Prochlorococcus marinus str. MIT 0918: one gene and its partners. The main gene of each other region encodes a partner of the protein of the gene in region 3 in a complex. Links are inferred from orthologs where the notes say so. Each region holds a gene or a part of one and is shown on either strand. Other genes may lie near its edges. The genes, in order: O5636_RS07830, nuoH and O5636_RS08485.

Region 1 (3,113 bases), 120 kb from region 3 along the record:
GACAGCAGCTATGATTACCTCTCAAAATCCAGAGCATTTCTTATCTGGAAATAATCTTTTAGGCATACCTTTAAATGATATTCAATTGCGAATTGGAATTAATAATGCACTACAAATTCGAACAAAGAGGATAGCTAAATTTTTAACAGAAAATGGCGAGCTCAAATCGATTGCAAGTAACAATGGATGGTGGGAATCAGGAGATGCTGCAGAATTAGTTATTGATAATCAAATGCAACAACTCAAAATTCTTGGAAGAAGAGATACAGCTATAAATTCTGGTGGGGAAATTGTTTTCCCAGAACAATTACAAATCAAGCTTCTAGAAGCTGCTCAAAAAAAAAGCATTCCAATAGATTCCTTATTGCTTCTACCTATAAAAAATATGGAGTGGGGAGAACGAATAGTTGCACTTGTAAGATTCAATGCAGAAACAATCAACATTAGCCATCAACCATTTTTATCAAAATTGAAAAATATTACTAATGATTGGTTACCTTATGAAAAACCAATGAATTGGTTCAATTGCCCAGAATTATCAAGAAATAAATTAGGCAAATGGGAACTTCAAAAATGGCAAGCCTGGGTCAAGGCTAAAGAGAACTAATACCGTGGTTAACAGCAGCTGATTCTAACCAGAGATGAATCTTATTTGGCAACTCACACAAAGAACGTGTATCTGGATTGATCGACCGATGTCTTATTAAAGCAACTGCAACATTGGACCGATCTGATTGGAACTTGTATTGAACTTCAAAACTACTAATGTCTAATCTGACTGGACAAAGCTCAATAGCCAATTTTTCACTAATGCGAATGGGAGAAAAAAAATCCGCTTCACAATGAACAATTGGCAATGCAATCGATAAGTCTACTGCTAAATCTTTAGAGGATGGAAATATCTCAACTGCTTGAAGCCCATAGTTCTCAAGACTTTCTTCCCAAGCTTCATGACACCATCTAAGTAAATGGTGAAAATGAATTACCCCTGCAGCATCAGTATCACCAAACCGAACAGTACGCTGTAAATGCAAAAAATCTTCCCTCTTAATAGATTTCACAATAATCAGCGGTCAACAGAACCCATAATTACGTCTATTGAGCCAAGAATTGCCATAATGTCAGCCACTTTTGCACCCTTCAAAATATGAGGAAGGATTTGCAAATTATTTAGATCAGCAGCACGTATTTTAAATCGCCATGGAGTGACATCATTATTTCCTTGAATAAAGACACCTATTTCCCCTTTACCTGATTCTAAACGCGTATAAAGTTCACCTTGAGGAATTTTGAATGTTGGAGCAACTTTTTTAGCAACATATTGATAATCAAAACCTGCAAAAGGACTAGTTTTTCCTTCTTTCATTCGTGAAGCCTCAAGATTTTCTGTAGGGCCTCCAGGAATCATTTCACAAGCTTGTCGTAAAATTTTTAACGATTCACGCATTTCCTCAATTCTGACTCGATAGCGGGCATAACAATCACCTTCTTTTTCACAAGCAATTGCCCAATCAAAATCGTCATAACACTCATAATGATCAACTTTTCTTAAATCCCAAGCCACTCCAGATGCACGCAACATTGGTCCGGACAAACTCCAATTCAGTGCTTGATCTTTCGATATCGCACCTAAACCTTCAATACGACGTCTAAAAATTGGATTATTAGTAATTAGTTTTTCATATTCATCAATCTTTGGACCAAACCAATTGCAGAAATCTTGGCATTTTTCAAGCCAGCCCCATGGCAAATCAGCAGCAACACCACCAATGCGAAAATAATTATTATTAATTAATCTTTGACCGGTTGCAGCTTCCCAAAGGTCATAAATCATTTCTCGCTCTCTAAAAATATAGAAAAATGGTGTTTGGGCTCCCACATCTGCCAAAAACGGTCCTAACCAAAGCAGGTGATTTGCGATTCTATTTAATTCCAACATTAATACTCGAATGTAGCTAGCTCGCTTTGGAATAGATATATTTGCCAAGCGTTCTGGTGCATTTACCACAATTGCTTCATAAAACATCCCAGCCGCATAATCCATTCGACTTACATAAGGCACATACATTACATTTGTTCTATTTTCAGCAATTTTCTCCATGCCACGATGTAGATAACCAATGACTGGCTCACAATCAATTACATCCTCTCCATCAAGTGTGACTACTAAACGCAAAACACCGTGCATCGAAGGATGATGGGGGCCAAAATTAACCACCATTGGCTCCGTTCGCGTTTCAAGCTGCGACATGGTGCCAAACACATAAAGGGATACTTTAGATATTAGGTAGTTGTTATGAAAGAAGAATCAAAGGTTGTCACATCCAATTTCAAACACACACCTGTTTTGGCTAAAGAATTATTGGAAGCAATTAGCAAACTCCCCAATGTATTACTGGAAAAAGGCATGATGGTTGATGCAACTATTGGAGCTGGGGAGCATGCTGCCTTAGTACTTAAAAGTTTTCCAAGTTTTAACATTATTGGCTTAGATCAAGATCCAAATGCCATTGAAACAGCATCCAAACGACTTCTTTCCTTTGAATCCAGAGTAAAACTTATTTCATCTAATTTTGCTGATTTTATTCCCCAAGAAAAAGTTGCTTGTGTTTTTGCTGATTTAGGCGTAAGCAGTCCTCAAATCGATCATGCCAATAGAGGCTTCAGCTTTCGTTTTAATGGACCAATTGACATGCGAATGAATCCAAGCAAAGGCATGACAGCAAAAGAACTAATAGAACAATTAGATGAAAAATCTCTTGCTGATCTGATTTATAAATACGGAGAAGAAAAGTTTTCTAGACGAATAGCAAGAAAAATCAAAAATGACCTTTTAATGAAAGGTCCTTATGAAGGCACTACTGAACTTGCATATGCCATAGGAGGATGTTATCCAAATAAATTAAGGTATGGTCGCATTCATCCAGCAACAAAAACTTTTCAAGCACTACGCATTGCCATTAATAATGAAATAGAAGCTCTTGAGAAACTTTTAAAAACAGCTCCAAATTGGCTTTTACCTGGTGGAATCTTTGGTGTGATTAGCTTTCATTCTCTTGAAGATAGATTGGTTAAACACTCCTTTACAAAAGATGATCGACTTAGACGCCTCA
Region 2 (3,142 bases), 130 kb from region 3 along the record:
AACAAAACTTGCATTTAATAAAAGATATAACCCTGCTACTGACATAAACACACCACCCAAAAGGAAGGCTGAGTAAACAATATTATTTATTAATACAACTCCCAGACTTCCACCAATAATTATAATTGTAAGAATTAAAAAGCAAATTTGTTGCGTACTACTAACTATATTCATTATTACTCTTCCTCTATTTTGGATTGATTCATTTCCACGTTTTTGTTATCACTAACGTCTTCCTTGTTAATTAAGTTCAATACTTCTTCTGGTAATTTACCTGCTCGAGCTGCGTTGGGAGTTAATTCATGAGGATCCATTATTCCTTTAGGTAGATAAGCAAGTTCTTTTAAAGGGATTACAGATGGATCAGTAGTAACGTTCGTCGGGAGTCTGCCTAGAGCTACATTATCAAAATTAAGACTATGGCGATCAAAAGCTGCTAATTCATACTCCTCTGTCATTGATAAACAATTAGTAGGGCAGTATTCAACACAGTTTCCGCAAAATATACATACTCCAAAGTCAATTGAATAATTACGAAGTTCTTTCTTTTTAGTCTCTTTATTCATTACCCAGTCAACAACTGGAAGATTGATTGGACAGACTCTTACACATACTTCACATGCAATGCATTTATCAAACTCATAATGAATTCTTCCTCTATATCTTTCTGAAGGAATTAATTTTTCATATGGATACTGAACAGTAATGGGACGCCTGCGCATATGGTCAAAAGTTACTGCTAGACCTTGCAAGAGGTATTTACCAGCGCTGACTGCATTTTGACTATAATCTGCTACTTTTTGAAAAAAGCTAGTCATGTGAATGCAATTACTTATTTAGATAACCCAATACTTTGATATTACAGGGATTTCTAAAGAAATAAGTGCCTTTACTTTTAAAATTGTATTTTGTTTTCAATTGCTAATTCGAAGGTTTCTTTTTTATCCTCCAAATGCAATAGGAAATGCCAACTTAAGAGCTGCAGTGAAGAGTAAATTTACAAGAGCAATAGGAAGCAAGAATTTCCAACCTAGATCAAGTAATTGATCTATACGTACTCTTGGTGTAGTCCATCTAAGTAAAATTGCTAAGAAAACTAAAAGAAAAGTTTTGAAGACGGTCATTACTATTCCTATAGAAGCTGTAATGATTTGCACAACCGGTGCATTTGCTGTTTCACCCAGAATGTTAGTTAACCATTCAATTGGAATAGGAAAGCCCCATCCACCTAGATATAAAATTGATACTAATAAAGAAGATAAAACCAGATTTATATAACTTCCTAGATAAAAAAGAGCAAATTTCATGCCAGCATATTCAGTCTGATATCCTGCTACTAATTCTTCTTCTGCTTCTGGAAGATCAAATGGCAGTCTTTCACATTCTGCAAGTGCACATATCCAAAAAATCAAAAAGCCAATTGGTTGCCTCCATATATTCCAACTAAAAAAACCAACAGTATTTTGTTGATTAACAATATCTATAGTGCTGAGAGAGTTGCTCATCATTACAATTGCTAAAACAGCTAGTGCAAGAGGTATTTCATAACTAATTGATTGTGCGGCTGCTCTTAAACCGCCTAATAAAGAATATTTATTATTTGATGCGTAGCCACTCATTAATAAACCAATAGGTTGAATACTACTTAATGCAATCCATAAGAAGATTCCAATTCCAACATTACTAATTAGTAAATTTTGACCAAAAGGGATAATTAACCAAGAAAGTATTACTGGTACTAAAACTAAAACAGGGCCAACAGTAAATAGTAAATTATCAGCTTTTGCAGGGATTATGTCTTCTTTAACAAGGAGCTTCAATCCATCTGCCATCGGCTGCAAAATACCGAGAGCACCGGCATATTCGGGTCCAATCCGTTGTTGAGCAGCTGCAGAAATTTTTCTTTCGAGCCAGACTGTAACTAGTACTCCAATTAAAGCAACAGATAGCACTAATAACATTGGGAGTGGCAACCAAAGAATATGAGAAATCTCTGGAGGAACACCTATCCCTTGCAAGAGGTTATTGAAGCTCAATTCAATGTCTAAGCCTGTATTCAAGGGAGAATAAAAATCTCTCTTAAGAGTAGTGAAAAATCTTACTAATTACTGTGTATCAAATTTACTCGTATTAGTTATTAGCTCTCTCTTCTAATGCTTTCCATGTTCGATTTTTTTCACCTGTATATATCTGCGTAGGTCGAAAAATACGATTAGCACTAAGTTGTTCCCTCCAATGCGCGAGCCATCCAGCAACTCTTGAAATAGCAAAAATAGGGGTAAAAAGATCTCTTGGGATGCCTAGTTTTCTATAAACCAGTCCTGAATAAAAGTCAACATTTGGATATATACCACGAGGCCCTAACAAAGGTCCTGCATTTTGTTCTACTGCTTTTGCTACTTCATACATTTCATCTTTACCAAATCTAGCAAAAAGATCTTCTGCAAATTCTTGTAAAAGTGATGCTCTAGGGTCTTTTACTTTATATTCTCTATGCCCAAACCCCATGATTTTGCTTTTTTGTGCAATTGCATTATTTAAATAGTTATTTGCCTTATCAGGAGTGCCAATAGTTTCGAGCATTGCTATAACATCTTCGTTTGCACCACCATGCAATGGCCCTGCAAGTGTTCCTACTGCTGAAGCGATAACAGCATATGGGTCAGTCAAAGTACTTGCTGTTACGCGAGCACTAAATGTGCTCGCATTAAGGCTATGTTCTGCATGAAGTATTAAGCATCTATCAAGTACTCTTGCTGCTAATGGGTCTGGTTCGCGCTCGGTGAGCATATAAAGGAAATTTGCAGAATATGGTAGGTCGTCTCTAGGTTGTATTGGATCTTGTCCTTTCCTAATTAATTGGAAAGCAGCCACCATTGTTGGGATTTTGGCTATTAACCTGACTACCGCATCGTAAATATATTCGGGATTATCAATAGCTCTTCTTGAATAAAATAAACCTAAAGATGCAGCACTTGATTGCAATGCATCCATAGGGTGACCAGTTGCTGGGAAACATTTCATCATGTCCCTAACTCGGAAACTTAATCTCCGATGCATTTGTACAGCATTTTCAAAATCTCTCAGTTCTTGAGAGCTTGGGAGATTTCCCCATATAAGAAGATATGCAGTTTCTAAAAAA
Region 3 (3,041 bases):
AGAGGTGCGGAACCAGTTCAATGTGATTTAAATAGTCTTCGAGCCCAAGGGTATAAAGTTTTTACTGCATCGTTACAAAAAGGCATCTCAACTAGTGCAACATTGCGCCATGATCCTGCCCGCCTTTCAAGAGCTGTGATGCATTTTTACAGAAAATATAAAAGAGAAAATTAATATGCATCTTGCATTTCGTAAAAGTCTGGCTGAATATAGTCTTTTCTTAATGGCCATCCTTTCCAATCTTCTGGCATTAATAATCTTTTTAGACGTGGATGACCATCGTAAATAATACCAAACATATCAAAAGTTTCCCTCTCTTGCCAATCAGAACCTCGAAATATTTTATAAAGAGATGGTACAGTTAAATCCCCATTTCTATCAAGGAATACTTTTAACCTTACTTCTCTAGGTTGCTTGCTTTTAAAATAATCTTCTATAGAAATTAGATGGTAGAAAGAAACTAGATTTGCACCTGGGCCTTCATCATATCCGCCTTGACATTGAAGGTAATTAAATCCTATTTCTTTTAACTTTAATACAACATCAATCAGTTTGCTTGGTGCTAAATTGATAATTTCTATTCCGATATGATCAGGTGCACTGTTTGTATGCTCTAATCCTTCATTTGTTAAAAAGTTGCTGATAGGACCAGTCTCATTGACTTGCTCTTTTTCAGAAATATTTTCAATTTTATTGCTCTCTTCTTTTTCCATGATTAGATTAATTTAATTAATTCAGTTAGAAGAAGTTTGTTTTTCTTCTTCTCTTTCTTTTTTAGTTTCTATTTTAATATTTGTTGAAGGGTTTAGCATTATAGATTCATCATCAGTTTTTAAATTTAAGTATTGGCCATTAGTTAATGGTGAAACTCTTTTCATTTGATGTGGAATCGTGAAGTAACGATGAGTTGGAGCTATTTTTTCTCGATCAGTAAATGATTCATTCCCTACTTTTTTTCTTAGCTTTATGACTGCATCAAAGATAGCTTCTGGCCTTGGAGGACAACCTGGTAAATAAAGGTCTACGGGAATTAATTTGTCCACTCCCCTTACAGCAGTAGTTGAGTCTGCACTGAACATTCCCCCTGTAATGGTGCAAGCCCCCATAGCAATTACATATTTTGGATCTGGCATTTGCTCATAAAGTCTTACTAAAGCCGGTGCCATTTTCATTGTCACTGTCCCTGCCACTATTAAAAGGTCTGCTTGTCGTGGTGAACTTCTAGGTACAAGTCCAAACCTGTCAAAGTCAAATCTAGAACCAATTAAAGCAGCGAATTCTATAAAACAACATGCAGTTCCATATAAAAGCGGCCATAAGCTGCTTAATCTTGCCCAATTATGAAGATCATCAAGGCTTGTAAGAATTATGTTTTCGCTTAGGTCACTAGTTATTTGCGGTGCACCAACTGGGCCACAAGTAGCCTCACGAATGTCTCGAATAGCATCTTTTGAAGGAAGATCAGTCACTTAATTAGCTCCATTCAAGTGCTCCTTTGCGCCAGGCATATGCTAGTGCAACAATTAGAATTGAGATGAATATGAGCGCTTCAATAAATGCTAATAAACCAAGCTTGTGAAATGCAACTGCCCAAGGATAAAGAAATACAGTCTCAACATCAAAAATCACAAAAACAAGCGCGAACATGTAATAACGAATATTAAATTGAATCCATGCACCACCTATAGGTTCCATCCCTGATTCATAGGTCAGCTCTCTTTCCCCGGATTTGCTTAATGGAGATATAAGTTTGTTTGTGACTAATGCCAGAATGGGCACAGCCGCTGAAATTAAAAGAAAGCCAAGAAATGCGTCGTAACCCTGAAGAGCAAACATGATGCATCAAAAACTTTATTATTATTTTGACACTCACTTAAGCGCACTTTCCTAGATAGAGTTGGGTTGTGTGAAAGTGCAAACGGTGAGCGATGAACTGAACAATGCATTTGATCAGTCTAAATCCAATGAAATGGAATTTAGTACTGATGATGGTGCAAAACAAAACTCTGATCAAAAAAAACCAGATCTCCCGAGAGATCTTAGTTTTAATAGATTTGAATGCAGAGGTTGTGGTTATGTTTATGACCCTAAAGAAGGCCTTAAAAAATATGGAATTCCTCCAGGGACCTCTTTTTTAGATCTTGACCAAATAAGTTTTAGATGCCCAGTTTGCAGAGCAAGATACCCAGCGTATAAGGATATAGGAGCTAAATTTGAACCTGCTGATGGATTTGAAGATAATGTGGTTTATGGCTTTGGTTTTAATACTCTTCCACCAGGGCAGAAGAATGTACTTATTTTTGGTGGGTTAGCTTTTGCTGCTGCTTGTTTCTTGTCCCTCTATTCCTTGCATTAAGAAAATCATGAAAAAACTACTAGTTTATTCTTTCAATCTCATATTAATTCTCTGCCTAGGCTTAGGTCTAAGTGGGTGTGTTACAACTACAAGACTTCCTACTCAACAAATGAGCCCATGGGAAGAAATTAAATTAGCGAGCGATGATAATCCATTAGATATTGGATTTGTAGACGATAGTCATGGGTTTTTAGTAGGGGCAAATAGGTTGATTCTCGAAACAAATGATGGTGGAGTTACTTGGCAAGATAGAGACTTAGAAATTCCGAGCGAAGAAAATTTTAGGCTAATGAGTATTGATTTTAAAGGTGAGGAAGGATGGCTGGTGGGCCAACCTAATTTGATTATGCATAGTGATAATGCTGGGAAAACCTGGACTCGTTTATTACTTGGAAATAAATTACCAGGAAACCCTTATTTAATAACTACTCTTGATAAAGACTCAGCTGAACTCGCGACTACCGCAGGTGCTGTTTATCAAACAACTGATGGAGGAAATAATTGGGAAGCAAGGGTTGCTGAAGCTTCTGGTGGGGTTAGGGATTTGCGTAGAAGAGATGATGGGTCTTATGTAAGCGTTAGTAGTTTAGGAAATTTCTTTGTCACCTTAGATAAAGAAGATCAAACATGGCAGTCTCATCAAAGGGCTAGTAGTAAGAGAGTTCAAACATTGGGATTTCAACCT

What was found.
Region 1: the proteins of O5636_RS08485 (region 3) and O5636_RS07830 are in contact, whole or in part, in a cryo-EM structure (PDB 6ZJN), measured with the Thermus thermophilus proteins. The link is inferred for Prochlorococcus marinus str. MIT 0918 from one-to-one orthologs. Residues at the interface, in WP_096411116.1 of Thermus thermophilus: Glu45, Ser46, Asn48, Pro50, Ala51, Gly52, Glu53; in WP_223903221.1 of Thermus thermophilus: Met26, Thr27, Asn29, Gly31, Pro32, His34.
Region 2: the proteins of O5636_RS08485 (region 3) and nuoH are in contact, whole or in part, in a cryo-EM structure (PDB 6KHJ), measured with the Thermosynechococcus vestitus proteins. The link is inferred for Prochlorococcus marinus str. MIT 0918 from one-to-one orthologs. Residues at the interface, in WP_126986108.1 of Thermosynechococcus vestitus: Gly6, Tyr7, Glu8, Tyr9, Phe10, Gly12, Phe13, Leu14, Ile16, Cys17, Ser18, Pro21, Ala24, Leu25, Ala27, Ser28, Leu31, Arg32, Pro33, Ser35, Arg40, Leu41, Thr42, Thr43, Tyr44, Glu45, Ile51, Gly53, Ala54, Trp55; in WP_126985484.1 of Thermosynechococcus vestitus: Gln8, Lys26, Trp29, Leu30, Pro33, Met34, Met37, Leu38, Leu83, Ile84, Phe85, Lys86, Glu87, Asp88, Val89, Leu90, Pro91, Ala92, Thr100, Ala104, Val107, Ile108, Phe111, Leu112, Tyr114, Ile115, Ile125, Ser126, Leu128, Phe133.

Annotation. Positions count from the first base shown.
Region 1 is NZ_CP114780.1:1,446,215-1,449,327, reverse strand. The notes cover bases 160-3,113. They hold O5636_RS07830 (NAD(P)H-quinone oxidoreductase subunit H), read right to left. Parts: upstream 2,252-3,113; coding sequence 1,067-2,251; downstream 160-1,066. Other genes in these bases: rsmH (16S rRNA (cytosine(1402)-N(4))-methyltransferase RsmH), read left to right, coding at 2,297-3,113; O5636_RS07835 (acyl-CoA thioesterase), read right to left, coding at 594-1,061; O5636_RS07840 (AMP-binding protein), read left to right, coding at 160-607. Outside these bases: more of O5636_RS07840, read left to right, coding at 1-159.
Region 2 is NZ_CP114780.1:1,433,889-1,437,030, forward strand. Bases 2-2,984 are described here. They hold nuoH (NADH-quinone oxidoreductase subunit NuoH), read right to left. Parts: upstream 2,061-2,984; coding sequence 942-2,060; downstream 2-941. Other genes in these bases: O5636_RS07755 (NADH-quinone oxidoreductase subunit J), read right to left, coding at 2-174; ndhI (NAD(P)H-quinone oxidoreductase subunit I), read right to left, coding at 177-818; O5636_RS07770 (citrate synthase), read right to left, coding at 2,131-2,984. Outside these bases: more of O5636_RS07755, read right to left, coding at 1-1; more of O5636_RS07770, read right to left, coding at 2,985-3,142. UniProt on the Escherichia coli protein: NDH-1 shuttles electrons from NADH, via FMN and iron-sulfur (Fe-S) centers, to quinones in the respiratory chain. The immediate electron acceptor for the enzyme in this species is believed to be ubiquinone.
Region 3 is NZ_CP114780.1:1,567,240-1,570,280, forward strand. Bases 156-3,037 are described here. They hold O5636_RS08485 (NAD(P)H-quinone oxidoreductase subunit 3), read right to left. Parts: upstream 1,837-3,037; coding sequence 1,474-1,836; downstream 156-1,473. Other genes in these bases: O5636_RS08470 (gluconeogenesis factor YvcK family protein), read left to right, coding at 156-174; O5636_RS08475 (NAD(P)H-quinone oxidoreductase subunit J), read right to left, coding at 171-713; nuoB (NADH-quinone oxidoreductase subunit NuoB), read right to left, coding at 735-1,442; O5636_RS08490 (rubredoxin), read left to right, coding at 1,970-2,356; O5636_RS08495 (photosynthesis system II assembly factor Ycf48), read left to right, coding at 2,364-3,037. Outside these bases: more of O5636_RS08470, read left to right, coding at 1-155; more of O5636_RS08495, read left to right, coding at 3,038-3,041. UniProt on the Escherichia coli protein: NDH-1 shuttles electrons from NADH, via FMN and iron-sulfur (Fe-S) centers, to quinones in the respiratory chain. The immediate electron acceptor for the enzyme in this species is believed to be ubiquinone.